Regions from separate parts of the Buttiauxella ferragutiae genome, predicted to be linked through region 2. Evidence: predicted binding sites of a transcription regulator. Region 2 holds the regulator's gene; each other region holds the start of a gene.
What was found. The regulator LexA, encoded in region 2, represses DNA repair genes until DNA is damaged. The targets are predictions, from matches to a motif close to TNCTGTATGTACATACAGNA.
Positions count from the first base shown of each region.

Region 1: the regulator LexA is predicted to act here: its motif matches at 3,014-3,033, upstream of sulA (SOS-induced cell division inhibitor SulA).
Region 3: the regulator LexA is predicted to act here: its motif matches at 2,113-2,132, upstream of MNO13_RS14775 (metal-dependent hydrolase).

Region 1 covers NZ_CP093332.1:3,546,513-3,551,927, forward strand. The annotation lists gene MNO13_RS16465 (YccF domain-containing protein) at 1-63, shown strand, start outside; gene yccS (YccS family putative transporter) at 88-2,223, shown strand; gene MNO13_RS16475 (TfoX/Sxy family DNA transformation protein) at 2,220-2,834, opposite strand; gene sulA (SOS-induced cell division inhibitor SulA) at 3,055-3,564, shown strand; gene ompA (porin OmpA) at 3,925-4,995, shown strand; gene matP (macrodomain Ter protein MatP) at 5,098-5,415, opposite strand, start outside.
Region 2 covers NZ_CP093332.1:4,967,344-4,972,758, forward strand. The annotation lists gene dinF (MATE family efflux transporter DinF) at 282-1,616, opposite strand; gene lexA (transcriptional repressor LexA) at 1,685-2,293, opposite strand; gene MNO13_RS22860 (diacylglycerol kinase) at 2,402-2,770, opposite strand; gene plsB (glycerol-3-phosphate 1-O-acyltransferase PlsB) at 2,897-5,326, shown strand.
Region 3 covers NZ_CP093332.1:3,205,463-3,210,877, forward strand. The annotation lists gene MNO13_RS14760 (YniB family protein) at 1-284, opposite strand, end outside; gene hxpB (hexitol phosphatase HxpB) at 451-1,119, shown strand; gene kduD (2-dehydro-3-deoxy-D-gluconate 5-dehydrogenase KduD) at 1,274-2,035, shown strand; gene MNO13_RS14775 (metal-dependent hydrolase) at 2,150-2,740, shown strand; gene MNO13_RS14780 (L-cystine transporter) at 2,874-4,265, shown strand; gene MNO13_RS14785 (tetratricopeptide repeat protein) at 4,399-5,085, shown strand; gene cedA (cell division activator CedA) at 5,161-5,400, opposite strand.

The sequences.
Region 1 (5,415 bases), 1.4 Mb from region 2:
GTGGTTTCCGTTGAAACTGCGCAGGCTGCACGTGAAGCAAACGCCCGTCGTCGTTTCCAGTAAATCAGACAAGGATAGTGAGTATTAATGCTTAGTCCAATTCTGCGCCGCTATACCTGGAACAGTACCTGGCTCTATAACCTGCGTATTTTCATCGCACTGACGGGCACTGCTGCCCTCCCCTGGTGGCTGGGTGACGTTAAGCTGACTATCCCCTTAACGCTCGGCGTAGTTGCCGCCGCACTCGCAGACCTGGATGACCGGCTCACCGGGCGTTTGCGTAATCTTCTGATTACTTTGATTAGTTTCTTTATTGCTTCAGCATCAGTTGAGTTGTTGTACCCGTGGCCAATCTTTTTTGGCATCGGGCTAATGGTTTCCACTAGCGGGTTCATTCTGTTGGGCGGACTGGGCCAGCGTTACGCCACCATTGCCTTCGGGGCGCTACTTATCGCCATTTATACCATGCTCGGTATTTCTTTATACGAGCACTGGTATCAACAACCAATACTGCTGTTGGCTGGCGCTATCTGGTACAACGTGCTGACACTTGCCGGGCATCTAATCTTCCCTATTCGGCCTCTTCAAGATAACCTGGCGCGGTGCTATGAAAGTCTCGCACGTTATCTCGAGGTCAAAGCCATGCTGTTCGACCCCGACATTGAAGAAGAAAACCAGGCCCCCATGCTTGAGCTTGCGATGGCCAACAGTCAACTGGTCACGATGCTCAATCAGACCAAAGGCTCACTCTTGACTCGTTTACGCGGAGATCGCGGACAACGCGGCACACGTCGTACATTGCATTACTATTTTGTTGCGCAGGACATTCACGAGCGCGCGAGCTCTTCGCATATCCAGTACCAGGCACTACGCGATAAATTCCGCTACAGCGATATTATGTTCCGCTTTCAACGACTGCTAACTATGCAGTCCCAGGCTTGCTTGCAACTTTCGCGCTCAATTTTATTACGCGAGAAATACCAACACGACCCACGTTTTGAACGTGCGTTTACGCATCTTGATGCGGCGATTGAAAGACTGAATGCCGACCAATATCTGGCTGGTGAATTAAAAGCGCTTGGCTTCCTGGTGAGTAATTTGCGTGCCATTGATGCGCAATTAGCGACAATTGAATCCGAGCAAGCTCTTGCCGCACCACACAGTGATATCGAAAACCGCCTTGCGGATGATCGCATTACCGGCTTTGGCGATGTCTGGCAGCGTCTGAAACGCAACTTAACACCGGAGTCAGCGTTATTTCGCCATGCGGTTCGTATGTCGGTAGTGCTTTGCGTCGGCTACGCATTCATACAGTTTACCGGGCTAAAACATGGATATTGGATCCTGCTGACCAGCCTGTTTGTCTGCCAGCCTAACTACAATGCCACTCGTCGACGTTTAGCATTGCGTATCATCGGTACTTTAGTGGGTGTGGCGATAGGGCTACCGGTGTTGTACTTTGTACCGTCAATTGAAGGCCAGCTTGTCTTAATCGTGATTACTGGCGTGCTCTTTTTTGCCTTTCGAAATGTGCAATATGCACATGCCACCATGTTTATCACGTTACTGGTGTTGTTGTGTTTCAACTTGCTGGGTGAAGGGTTTGAAGTCGCTATGCCTCGTATCTTCGATACGCTGCTGGGATGTGCTATCGCCTGGGCTGCGGTGAGTTTCATCTGGCCGGACTGGCGTTTCCGTCGACTACCATTGGTTGTTGAGCGCGCATTTAATGCGAACTGCCGCTATCTGGATGCGATTCTTGAGCAATACCATCAAGGCCGGGATAATCGTGTTGAATATCGAATCGCGCGCCGGGATGCACATAACAAAGATGCAGAACTGGCATCTGTGGTGTCCAACATGTCATCTGAGCCGCGCGTTTCGCGAGAGATGCAAGAGACTGCATTTCGTTTGCTATGCCTAAATCACACATTTAACAGCTATATTTCAGCGTTAGGTGCGCACCGCGAACAACTGACCAACGAAGATATTTTACTGCTGCTTGATGATGCGGTGTGTTATGTCGATGATGCCCTTCATCATTTGCCTGCCGATGAAGCACGGGTGCACAAGGCGCTGCATGGGCTTACTGAGCGTATAACCTCGCTTGAGCCACAGTCGGATAGCAAAGAGCCGTTAGTGCTTCAACAAATTGGCCTGCTGGTTGCGCTGTTACCAGAAATATCACGTCTCCAACAACTTGTGTCGCAGCAACATACTTAACGGGTGTGTCGTTGCGCGTAAAGATGCCCCCACTCGACCAACTCCCGGCGCGTTGCCGCCGGGAGTGCGGCTTCATGAACACCACAAATAGCCCCCGCTAAAGCCAACAAGACTTGTACCCCTAGCCCTTTCTTCAAATGTCTCAGTTTTATCCACGACCGTTTTGCACCATAAGCATGAAGGGTGCGCACGTCAGCAATCCCGACTTCCCACAACATCATTTCCAGGCTGTGAGTTAAATTAGGTAAATCTTTGAGACGTTGTTGCGCCTTCAGGCGAGATTTCTCACGGCGAGCGCTAAACAATGCATCGGTTGAAAGCTGCAACAGCTTTTGCCGATCACGCCACAGTCCTTCATCGACATGATAATAATTGAGCGCAATGGCTCGTCCACGTTTGTTATAAACCAGAGACTCTGACGCTCTTGCAACAAAGTAAACTTCCGATTGTTCGCAGGCACGTAGATACAATTCTCCCTCAGAAACCATGGCAAACACCACATTTTCGACGGTTAAACTATAGCCACCAAATAGCGAGCGATAATTTATATCACCTAATGGCGCTAGATATTCTTTTGATTGATGAATCCTTGCATAAGACCGGCTCTTCATGAATATATCCTTAAATATCAATCCATAACATATCATCACAATGTGTAACTGCATCCAGTAATATGAAAATAGGTAACATGATGAGCGACGGCAATCACATTCTTACTTTCCGCAGATTTACATGTCGAAATTGCGATATGCTTTCCGAAATTTAGATTGATCTTTGTCCGAACTGGCATTACTGTATATTCATACAGTAACCCATCAGGCGGGATTAACTATGCAATCACATAACGTTCTAACTCACGTTGCCACTGTTCCAGGTTCTGCGTCTTCATTGGCTCAGTCATCAGCAGGTAACAACATTAAAGGGTTGATCAGTGAAGTGATCTACAGCGAAGATCAGCCCTGGATTACACAGTTAGTGTTGCTGCCCTTGCTGCAACAGCTTGGTCAGCAATCTCGCTGGCAGTTGTGGTTAACGCCACAACAGAAATTGAGTCGTCAGTGGGTGCAGTCAGCTGGTCTTCCGCTGACAAAAGTGATGCAGGTAAGCCAGTTAGATCCACTTTTTACCGTAGATGCTATGGTAAAAGCATTGCAGACAGGAAATTACAGTGTTGTTATTGGTTGGTTACCGGAAGAATTGACCGACGAAGAGCATTTTCAGCTATCATCTGCAGCTGAAATGGGTAAGGCAATTGGCTTTATTATGCGTCCAACTCGTACCTCAAAAACAGGATGTCGACCACGAAGTGGTCTAAAAATTCATTCTAGTTTGTATCATTAAGTAAATTTAAGAGAAATCCTGGAACTTTTTCTTCTCTGCTGACAATTCATTGTGAATTATGAAGAATCCCCGCTGCAAGCCGCTCCAGGCGGCATTCCGCCAGTTTTAAGAAGCCTATTTTTCGCGCAAAGTTGTTAAAAAGTGTGTACTCAAATCGTTTTTTTTCATATGCCTGAGGGACTTCACACTTGTAAGTTTTCAACTACGTTGTAGACTTTAGCTCGCCAGGGTTGCTCTTCCATAACACCGATTGATCGGTAGAGTAACAAGTGAGCATAAACTCGGGCGAAGGATTTAACCCTGGGCTTTAGAGCGATTTTAAAGCTCATGGCCTTTTTGGATGATAATGAGGCGCAAAAAATGAAAAAGACAGCTATCGCGATTGCAGTGGCACTGGCTGGCTTCGCTACCGTAGCGCAGGCCGCACCGAAAGATAACACCTGGTATGCAGGTGGTAAGTTGGGTTGGTCCCAGTTCCACGACACCGGTTTCTACGGAAACGGTTTCCAGAACAACAATGGCCCAACTCACAGCAGCCAACTGGGTGCTGGTGCATTCGGTGGTTACCAGGTTAACCCGTACGTTGGTTTCGAAATGGGTTACGACTGGTTAGGTCGTATGCCTTACAAGGGCAGCGTTGATAACGGTGCTTTCAAAGCGCAAGGCGTTCAACTGGCTGCTAAACTGAGCTACCCAATCAACGACGATCTGGATATCTACACTCGTCTGGGTGGTATGGTATGGCGTGCAGACGCTAAAGGTAACTACGCTTCTACTGGCGTTACCCGCAGCGAACACGACACTGGCGTTTCCCCGCTGGCAGCAGTTGGTCTTGAGTACGCAATCACCCGTGATATCGCAACTCGCCTGGATTACCAGTGGGTTAGCAACATCGGTGATGCGCAAACCGTTGGTACTCGTCCAGACAACGGCATGCTGAGCCTGGGTGTTTCTTACCGTTTCGGCCAGTATGATGCAGCTCCAGTTGTAGCTCCGGCTCCAGCTCCAGCTCCAGAAGTACAGACTAAGCACTTCACTCTGAAGTCTGATGTTCTGTTCAACTTCAACAAAGCAACTCTGAAACCAGAAGGTCAGCAGGCACTGGATCAACTGTATACTCAGTTGAGCAACCTCGACCCGAAAGATGGTTCTGTTGTAGTTCTGGGCTTCACCGACCGTATCGGTTCAGACCAGTACAACCAGAAACTGTCTGACAAACGTGCACAGTCTGTTGTTGATTACCTGATCTCTAAAGGTATCCCAGCTAACAAGATCTCCCCACGCGGTATGGGCGAATCTAACCCAGTTACTGGCAGCACCTGTGATAACGTAGCTCCTAAAGCTAAACTGATTGATTGCCTGGCTCCAGATCGTCGCGTAGAGATCGAAGTTAAAGGTATCAAAGACGTTGTAACTCAGCCTGCGGCATAAGTTACCGTTATAAAAAAACCCCGCTTCGGCGGGGTTTTTTGTTTTTAATGTTCTGGAACAGAAAAGCAAAATGAATCACTGCATCAACTCAACTGCGCTCTATTATTTGCCGAGCATTGCCTGAAGATCTTGTTTCAAAGAAGACATCTGATTGGCGTATTGTTCTTTACGCTCAGCATCTTCAATCAATTGCACAATAGTTTCTGAGAGAGTGCACCCTCGCCGATGAGCAAGCCCTGCTAACCGCTGCCAGACCAGATACTCAAGGTCGATGGACTTTTTACGCGTATGTTGATGTTCGGCATTAAAGTGCCGTTTACGACGTGCGCGGATAGTTTGTTTCATGCGGTTGCGGAGTTCTGGATTCATATGCTGCTCTATCCAGCTCAACACGTGCACAGGCTCATTTTCTAAGCGTAG
Region 2 (5,415 bases):
CTCATCGTTCGGTTAAGAACTGCTAATAGTTAACAACGCCCAGGTGCTGCCGTTTGGCTGACACTCACTATCTGCTGGACGTGGAAATAATTGTAGTCAAGGATATGGCTGTGAGGGGAAAACTAAGAACATTGAACCACAGAAGTAACAGAAATGATGCTGACTTGCCCCAAAATCAAGTGGCAAATCAGCATACTGGAGTGCGATTAAAAGCGCGTCAGAAGTTGTAACTAACTATGAGTTGTAACTAACTATGAGTTGTAACTAACTATGAGCTGTAACTAACCAGGAGTTCCAGCCGGAAACCAGCTGTTATCCCGCCAATGGCGACGCCAAATCCATCCCAAAGACAGTCCGCGCAAAGCCAGGAACACAGCCACGGATAACCACAGACCATGATTTCCCAGATAAGGCACGGTGAGCAACGTCAGCCCAAATCCCAATGCCGCAACCGCCATGCTGTTGCGCATTTCCGTACCTCGCGTTGCGCCAATAAACATGCCGTCCAGCAAATAACACCAGACACCAACAACGGGCAAAACAATCTGCCAGTGCAAGTAGCGGTCTGCCTGTAGCTGCAATTCAGGGATAGAGGTAAGAAGCGAAACAATGTGCTCACCAAACAGCGCATACACAGCGGCGAACATAAGAGCGACTAAGCCCGCCTGGCGACATGCAGCGCCCCATACTTCGAGCAATTGACCACGGTTTTTAGCGCCAAACGCCTGCCCGGAATGGGCTTCAACGGCATAGGCGAACCCATCGAGCGCATAGGCGGTGAAGGTTAATAGCGTCATCAACACGGCGTTAACCGCGACGATTTCGCTACCTAACCGCGCGCCAAAGATAGTGACTGAGGCGAAACAGACCTGTAGCAACAGCGAGCGCAGCATGATGTCGCGATTGAGTGCCAGCAGACGCCGCACATTCCCGCGCCAGGACTCTTTGAGCATCTCAAAGCTGATTCCGCGCAAACCCATGACCTTTTTCACCATCAGCAAACCAATGATAAACGTCGCATATTCTGCGGTGACGGTGGCGAGTGCCGCGCCCTGAACATCCATGTGTAGCCCCATAACCAGCCACACATCCAGCACGATATTCAGTACGTTTCCGACAACCAGCAAGATAACTGGCGCACGCGCATACTGAACGCCTAACAACCAGCCCAACAAGACCAGGTTGGCAAGCGAGGCTGGCGCACTAAGCCAACGTATTTCAAGGAATCGCCGGGCCTGCAACAAAACATCTTCATTGCCGCCGACGATATGCAAGGCCAGGGATATCAGCGGTTCACGCAGTAAGACGATCGCCACCCCTGCTCCTAACGCCAATAGCAAGGGCTGAACCAGTGCACGCGCTAAAGCAGAGGGATTATTGGCACCAAATGCCTGGGCAGTTAAACCGGTGGTGCTCATGCGCAAAAACAGCAACAGCATAAATAAGAAGCTGGTTGCCGTCGCACCAATAGCGACACCGCCAAGATAAACAGGGCTATCCAAATGACCAATTACCGCGGTATCAACAAGGCCCAGTAAAGGCACGGTGATGTTGGAAAAAATCATGGGTAAGGCGAGGCGCCAGAGAGCTCTGTCAGCCGTCGAGAAAAATCGCATGGCCAATCCAGGAAGAGATAAGAGAATTAAGACGATGATGCGCATTAAAGCGCATCATCTGGAGAAGTTTACAGCCAGTCGCCGTTGCGAATTACCCCAACCGCCAACCCTTCAATAGAGAAGCTATGTTCGCGCAGGTCAACCACAATAGGTTCAAATTCGCTATTTTCAGGCAGAAGATGAACGGTATTACCCTGCTGCTTTAAGCGCTTAACAGTCACTTCGTCGTCAATACGCGCCACCACAACCTGGCCGTTACGCACATCCTGAGTTTTATGAACTGCAAGCAGGTCGCCGTCCATAATACCGATGTCTTTCATAGACATCCCGCTAACGCGCAACAGGAAATCGGCATTTGGTTTAAACAGTGATGGGTCAACCTGGTAATGGCCTTCGATGTGCTGTTGTGCAAGGAGTGGTTCCCCCGCAGCAACACGCCCAACCAGCGGAATACCGGTAACTTCTTCCACCAGCAAGCGGATACCGCGCGACGCACCAGAGATAATCTCAATGACGCCTTTACGGGCAAGTGCTTTCAGGTGCTCTTCAGCGGCGTTCGGAGAACGGAACCCCAGACGTTGAGCAATCTCGGCACGAGTCGGTGGCATGCCGGTCTGGCTGATATGATCCCGAATAAGATCAAACACCTCTTGCTGCCTGGTAGTTAACGCTTTCATTCCGCCCCCTGGGTGTTTATACAGTTATGCTGTGAGTATATACAGTCAAAGGCGATTTTGGAACCACAAATTGAGCAAAAAACCAGGGACTTAACTATTCTGGAAAGATCATCGCAAATGCGGCCAAAGCAGTGTGACCCAGGTAATAACTGCGAGGATAATGGCGATTAATACGGCAGCAGACCCCATGTCCTTGGCTCGTCCTGAAAGCTCGTGGTAATCGGTACCAACACGGTCAACAAGCGCCTCGATAGCGCTATTGAGAATTTCGACAATCATGACCAGCACAACAGAACCAATCAGTAAAATACGGGTGATAGGGTCAACATCTAACCAGCAAGCGATGGCGATGGCGATGAGCGCGCTAACCCCTTCCTGGCGGAAAGCCGCTTCGTTAATCCAGGCTGCTTTGAGCCCTTTCCATGAGTAGCCTGCGGCTTTGATGATACGGGTAAGTCCAGTGGTACTGCTCGCCATTTTGGGAAACCTTTTCAAATTATTTGGGTCAATGCTTATCTATATTGCAACGCCACAGAAATCTGAGCCAGATTCTGATATTCTTGCGGCGAATTTGCATCATTAACCTGAGGCTTTACATCGTTTATGTCAGGCTGGCCAAGAATCTACTACAAATTACTTAATTTACCATTAGGCGTTCTGGTAAAGAGCAAGTCCATTCCGGCAGATCCACAAGCCGAACTGGGCTTAGATCCCACACGCCCGATTATGTATGTCCTGCCGTATAACTCCAAGGCGGACTTATTAACGCTGCGCGCACAATGTCTCGCGCATAACTTGCCCGACCCTCTCGAGCCGTTAGAAATCGACGGTGCGGTATTGCCGCGCTATGTCTTTATCCATGGCGGCCCGCGTGTTTTCACTTATTACACGCCAAAAGAAGAGTCGATCAAACTGTTCCACGATTACCTCGACTTACACCGCAGCAATCCAAATCTGGATGTGCAGATGGTGCCAGTATCGGTGATGTTTGGCCGCTCCCCTGGGCGCGAAAAAGGCGAAGTGAATCCGCCATTAAAGATGCTGAACGGCGTCCAGAAATTTTTCGCTGTTTCCTGGCTTGGGCGCGACAGCTTTGTGCGTTTCTCCGCTCCGGTTTCGCTGCGCCAGATGGCAACCGACCACGGTACAGACAAAAAAATCGCCCAAAAACTGGCTCGCGTAGCGCGTATGCACTTTGCTCGCCAGCGTTTAGCGACTGTCGGCCCGCGTCTGCCGGTACGCCAGGATCTGTTCAATAAGCTACTGGCCTCAAAAGCTATTGCTCGTGCAGTAGAAGATGAAGCGCGCAGCAAGAAAATCTCCCATGAAAAAGCCCAGCAGAATGCTGTTGCTTTGATGGAAGAGATTGCCGCTAACTTCTCGTATGAAGCCGTGCGTTTGACTGACCGCGTGTTAGGTCTGACGTGGAACCGTTTGTACCAGGGCATCAACGTTCATAACGCTGAACGCGTGCGCCAACTGGCTCATGACGGCCACGAGATTGTCTATGTGCCCTGCCATCGCAGCCACATGGACTACATGCTGTTGTCCTACGTGCTTTATCACCAGGGACTGGTTCCTCCGCACATCGCAGCGGGTATCAACCTGAACTTCTGGCCAGCCGGCCCGATTTTCCGCCGCCTCGGTGCGTTCTTTATCCGCCGTACCTTTAAAGGCAGCAAACTCTACTCCACCGTGTTCCGTGAATATCTGGGCGAGCTGTTTAGCCGTGGCTATTCCGTTGAATACTTTGTGGAAGGTGGCCGTTCTCGTACCGGGCGTTTGCTCGACCCGAAAACCGGTACGCTGTCGATGACCATCCAGGCCATGCTGCGCGGCGGTACTCGCCCTATTACCCTGGTGCCAATTTACATTGGCTACGAGCATGTAATGGAAGTGGGGACTTACGCGAAAGAGCTGCGTGGCGCGACCAAAGAGAAAGAGAGTTTCATGCAGATGGTGCGCGGGCTGAGTAAGCTGCGTAACCTCGGCCAGGGCTATGTTAACTTTGGCGAACCGATGCCGCTGATGACGTTCCTGAACCAGCGTGTTCCAGAGTGGCGCGATTCAATCGACCCGATTGAGGCCATCCGCCCGGCATGGTTGACGCCAACTGTCAATGAAATTGCCGCTGAACTGATGGTGCGTATTAACAATGCCGGTGCGGCAAATGCCATGAACCTGTGCTGTACCGCGCTGTTGGCCTCGCGTCAGCGTTCACTTACCCGTGAGCAACTGACCGAGCAGCTCAACTGCTACCTGAGCCTGTTGCGTAATGTGCCGTATTCACCGGACGCGACCGCACCAGACCAGCCAGCAGAAGCGCTGATTGAACACGCATTGCAGATGAACAAGTTTGAAGTTGAGAAAGACACCATCGGTGACATCATCATTCTGCCGCGCGAGCAGGCGGTTCTGATGACATATTACCGTAACAACATCCTGCATATGCTGGTGTTGCCTTCTCTGCTGGCGGCAATTATTACTCAACATCGCCGTATTGACCGTAACGAACTGCTGCGTCAGGTCGAGCTGCTTTACCCGATGCTGAAGGCTGAGCTGTTCTTGCGCTGGAGCACGACCGAACTTGCTGGTGAAATTGACATCATGCTCAATGAACTGGCTCGTCAGGAACTGGTGACACTGGCAGGCGATGAAGTGCAGATTAATCCTGCTCGTTCACGCACCATGCAGCTGCTGGCAGCAGGTGTTCGCGAAACGCTACAGCGTTATGCGATTACCTTCTGGCTGCTGAGCGCAAATCCGTCGATTAACCGTGGGACACTGGAGCGTGAAAGCCGCACCGTTGCCCAGCGTTTGTCTGTTTTGCATGGCATTAATGCACCGGAGTTCTTTGATAAAGCCGTCTTCACCTCGCTGGTTTTAACCTTGCGTGATGAAGGCTATATCAGCGATACCGGGGATGCAGAGCCTACTGAAACCATGAAGGTCTACCAGATGTTGGCAGAACTGATCATGCCGGATGTGCGTTTGACGATTGAAAGTGCGACGTCGCAGGCTGCGACTGAGTAAAAAATCTGGCGGATGACGCGATTGCTTATCCGCCCTACGGTTCGACTTGTAGGGCGGGTAAACGAAGTGTCATCCGCCATTTAATTTCT
Region 3 (5,415 bases), 1.8 Mb from region 2:
ATCAGCATGTAGATCACCCAAAACAGAATATTGGCCTGTTGATGGAAGTCAGGTTGTGGCGAGTTGTACCAGAAGAAATTTAAGAATGGCGTATTAAAACGCATCATCTCAATCATGACATGTGCGAAGTCCAGCATGACAGCATTAATCCCCGCCTGCTTTTCGCTGTGTTCATACATGAACTTAAGAATTGATATCAGTGTTGAAATCATCGCCGGGATGAAAATTACCCAGCCAGCCACACGTTTGAGTACGGCAATGCGTCCAGCTTGTTGATACGTCATTCGTTCCCCTTGGTTAAGACGTAACTTACACGCACAAAGTTTACCTCTTCCAGGGGGATTTCGCCTGAGCTTTACGGGCGATTCTCACAAAGCAGTGGCAACAAGCGAAAATTCCAGCTATTGATAAGTAATCTTAACTGTAATGCACACCGACAGGAGTCGAAACATGGCTGTGACTCGCCAAATTTTAGCTGCGATTTTTGATATGGACGGTTTACTGATTGATTCTGAACCATTATGGGACAAAGCCGAGCTGGAAGTGTTGGCTAGCGTTGGTGTGGATATTTCCCGCCGCTCTGAACTCCCTGACACGCTGGGTTTGCGTATCGACCTGGTTGTTGACCTGTGGTTTGCCAAACAACCGTGGAACGGCCCATCTCGTGAAGAAGTGACAAACCGCGTGATTACTCGCGCCATTGCCCTGATTGAAGAGACGCGTCCGATTTTGCCTGGTGTGCGTGAAGCTGTCGCTTTATGTAAAGCGCAAGGTCTGAAAGTGGGTTTAGCGTCTGCTTCACCTGCGCATATGCTTGAGCGTGTACTGGAAATGTTCGACTTACGTTCCCAGTTTGATGCCATCGCCTCGGCAGAACATCTGCCTTACAGCAAGCCCCATCCGCAGGTTTATCTGGATGCCGCTGCTAAATTGGCTGTTGACCCGCTCGCCTGTGTGACACTTGAAGACTCCGTGAATGGCATGGTTGCCACCAAAGCCGCACGCATGCGTTCTATTGTGGTTCCCGCAGAAGAAAACCGTGACGACGTGCGCTGGTGCCTGGCAAATGTGAAGTTGTCTTCGCTGAGTGAATTACGCGCCGAACACCTGATTGGCTAATTTATTATGATGCGGGGCTCCCCGCATCATTCTCAAAACCATACCGACATCTAATTTTTTAAAACAGTATTTCAAAAATATTTGAGTTTCCCCCCTCCCGTATCTACTCTTTACAGACACGCGCAAATGCGCTTTTCCGGATACCGGAGTAACTATGATTCTCGATGCTTTTAATCTGCAAGGCAAAGTCGCTGTTGTCACGGGATGCGATACAGGACTGGGTCAGGGAATGGCGATTGGCCTTGCCGAGGCTGGTTGTGACATCGTCAGCGTAAACCGCAAAATCCCGCATGAAACGGCGCAAAAAGTGCGAGATTTGGATCGCCGTTTTCTCGCCATCCAGGCAGATTTAAGCCAACAAGACGCGATCCCTGACATCATTGCGCAGGCCGTGGCAGGAATGGGGAAAATAGATATCCTTGTAAATAACGCAGGCACCATTCGCCGGGAAGATGCGCTGGAATTTAGCGAGAAAAACTGGGACGACGTAATGAACCTGAACATTAAATCAGTATTCTTTCTCTCTCAGGCGGTGGCAAAACAGTTCATTAAACAAGGCACTGGCGGCAAGATTATTAATATCGCCTCCATGTTGTCCTTCCAGGGCGGTATCAGAGTCCCGTCTTACACCGCATCTAAAAGTGCCGTGCTTGGCATAACGCGCCTGCTGGCAAATGAATGGGCGCAACATAATATCAATGTCAACGCGATCGCGCCGGGATACATGGCAACCAACAACACTCAACAACTGCGTGATGATGAAGTCCGCAGCCATGAAATCCTCGAGCGAATTCCCGCGGGTCGTTGGGGTGTTCCTGCCGATCTGCAAGGCCCGGTGGTGTTTCTTGCCTCCAGTGCTTCCGATTATGTCAACGGTTACACCATTGCCGTCGACGGAGGCTGGTTAGCCCGCTAAACAACACGCCGCCGGGGAATCCGGCGGTTGCAAAATGTTACGCCGTCACCTCTTCCGTCTACTGTATAAAAACCCTATACTGTATGAATCGACAGTTTTCATCCGGGTAGTATCATGACGGCGGAAGGTCACCTTCTTTTTTCCATTGCCTGTGCAGTATTCGCTAAAAACGCCGAACTCACGCCTGTGCTTGCTCAAGGAGACTGGTGGCATATTGTGCCTTCAGCCATCCTGACCTGTTTGCTGCCTGATATTGACCACCCAAAGTCATTTCTCGGTCAACGCTTGCCGTGGTTTTCCAAACCCATTGCCCGCGCCTGCGGCCATCGGGGCTTTACCCACAGCTTATTTGCCGTCTTCGCAAGCCTTGCACTGTTCTATCTCAAAGTCCCCGAAAGTTGGGTGATTCCCGCCGATGCCCTTCAAGGCATGGTGTTGGGTTACTTAAGCCATATTTTGGCAGATATGCTCACTCCTGCGGGTGTCCCACTCCTTTGGCCCTGCCGTTGGCGCTTTCGCTTTCCCATCATCAGGCCGCAAAAAGGTAATCAACTGGAACGTGCCTTGTGCATGGTGTTGTTTGGTCTGGCCGTGTGGATGCCGCAAAGTGTGCCCGATAACAGCGCGGTGCGCTGGTCATCGCACATGATAATTTCGCTGCAAATGACCTTTAATAGTTTTTTAAATAACCACCTGGAACAATAATTAAACGAAATAGCTCGAATTGTAATAATCAATTCCTTTTGAATATAAGAGTAACTCCAGGGTTCTGGTACGCTTTACAGAATAAAGGTGGCAATCAGTCCATCTGTTTAAAATATACTCAGGAGATACGGGGATGAATTTTCCACTCATAGCGAACGTTATCGTGTTCGTTATTCTATTGCTGTTGCTGGCACAAACTCGCCACAAACAGTGGAGTCTGGCAAAAAAAGTACTGCTTGGTCTGGTGATCGGTGTGGTCTTTGGCCTTGCATTACACACCATTTATGGCGAAGACAGTCCGGTACTGAAACAGTCTATTCAGTGGTTTAACGTTGTCGGTAACGGCTATGTTCAATTACTGCAAATGATCGTCATGCCGCTGGTATTTGCCTCTATCCTGAGCGCGGTGGCACGTCTGCATAACGCCTCTTCTCTGGGCAAAATCAGCGTTCTGACCATCGGGACATTGCTGTTTACCACGCTGATTTCAGCGCTGGTCGGCGTGCTGGTCACCAACTTGTTTGGTTTGACGGCTGAAGGCCTGGTGCAAGGCACCGCTGAAACCGCTCGTCTGAGCGCAATCGAAACCACTTATGTGGGTAAAGTGGCTGACCTCAGCGTACCGCAACTGATTCTGTCATTCGTGCCGAAGAACCCGTTTGCTGACCTGACAGGGGCTAACCCAACGTCTATCATCAGCGTGGTGATTTTCGCCGCGTTCCTCGGTGTAGCAGCTCTTAAACTACTGAAAGACGATGCGCCAAAAGGCGAGCGTGTTCTGGTTGCGATTGACACGCTGCAAAGCTGGGTCATGAAACTGGTGCGTCTGGTCATGCAACTGACGCCGTACGGTGTTCTTGCGCTGATGACCAAAGTTGTTGCTGGTTCAAACCTGCAAGACATCATCAAACTCGGTAGTTTCGTGGTGGCCTCTTACCTCGGTCTGGCAATTATGTTCGGCGTGCACGCGGTTCTGTTGGCTGTCAACGGTGTGAGCCCGCTGAAATACTTCCGCAAAGTCTGGCCTGTGCTGACCTTTGCCTTCACCAGCCGCTCCAGTGCAGCCAGTATTCCATTGAACGTTGAAGCTCAAACTCGCCGTCTGGGTGTGCCTGAGTCCATCGCCAGCTTTGCCGCGTCGTTTGGGGCCACCATCGGTCAGAACGGTTGTGCGGGTCTGTATCCAGCGATGCTGGCCGTGATGGTCGCGCCAACCGTCGGTATCAACCCATTGGATCCAGTCTGGATTGCCACACTGGTCGGGATTGTCACCGTAAGCTCCGCAGGCGTTGCGGGTGTCGGTGGTGGTGCAACATTCGCTGCCCTGATTGTCCTGCCAGCCATGGGCTTGCCGGTCACGCTGGTGGCATTGCTGATTTCGGTTGAACCGCTTATCGACATGGGCCGTACCGCGCTGAACGTCAGCGGTTCCATGACGGCAGGTACCATCACCAGCCAGTTGATGAAACAAACCGATAAAGAAATACTCAATAGCGACGAAGAAGCCGAACTGGCACATCGCTAAGCAGTAGCTAAACCACCGTAGAATCTGCGACAATACAACGGCTCCTTGAAAAGGGAGCCGTTTTTTATTGATAAAATAGAGCGCCCCAAAAGGGTGCCAAAATAAAATTGTCTCCTACGGACCCCTTCTCTCTATGAAACGACTCTATTTTTTATTGCTGTTGTGTCTCTCATCGGCGTGGGCTGAAACACCGGACAGCCCCTACCTGCAACATGCGCAGGAAGGTGACAGCCGCGCCCAGTTTTACCTTGCCGATACCCTTTTCAGTGCGGGCGAATATCAGCAAGCGGAAAGCTGGGCGGCAAAATCAGCGGCCCAGGGTGACGCCGATGCTATGGCTCTGCTGGCCCAACTCAAAATCCATGATCCTGCAAATGGCGATTACCAGCAGGCAAAATCGTTAGCCGAACAGGCCGTCGCCCACGGCAGTAAACCAGGAAGCGTGGTTCTGGCACGTATTCTGGTGAACACCCAGGCGGGCAAGCCCGATTATTCGAAAGCCATGCAGTTACTGGAAAGCGCCTCACAGGACATTGAGAGTGACTCAGCGGTCGATGCCCAAATGTTTTACGGCATGCTGTACGCAAATGGCGTGGGTGTGGTGCAAGACGATGACAAAGCGGCATTCTGGTTCAAGCGCAGCTCGGCACTTTCCCGCACGGGTTATGCCGAATACTGGGCAGGAATGCTGTTTTTAAATGGTGAAAAAGGCTTTATCGCGACCAATAAACAGAAAGCATTGCATTGGCTGAACGTCAGTTGCACGGAAGGGTTTGATACCGGCTGCGAAGAGTTTGAAGAAATCAGTAACGGCGGGTAAAACCGCCGTCATTCGATACCCGTTAGCATTCGAGTTGCAGCCAACACCCCTGCAACTTGAAGGATGAAGGATAGATCAGCCTACATCATTCTCACTTCTTACCTGCATCGCCCAACGCTGCGCTGACTCTGGTAATGTAAATGGCGGCGACTGACGGAACGCATCTCCCACCAGCACAAAAGCCACATAGCGATTACGCAGCATCCACACGTCTTTAAATCCTTCAACTCGCCACGCATGAGCCGGTGGTACGGGTTCAACGCGTGGTTGATACGTAAGAACAGGGCGAGTATTCGGTTGGCGCAAAGGTTTCATAGGCAATGGAATCAA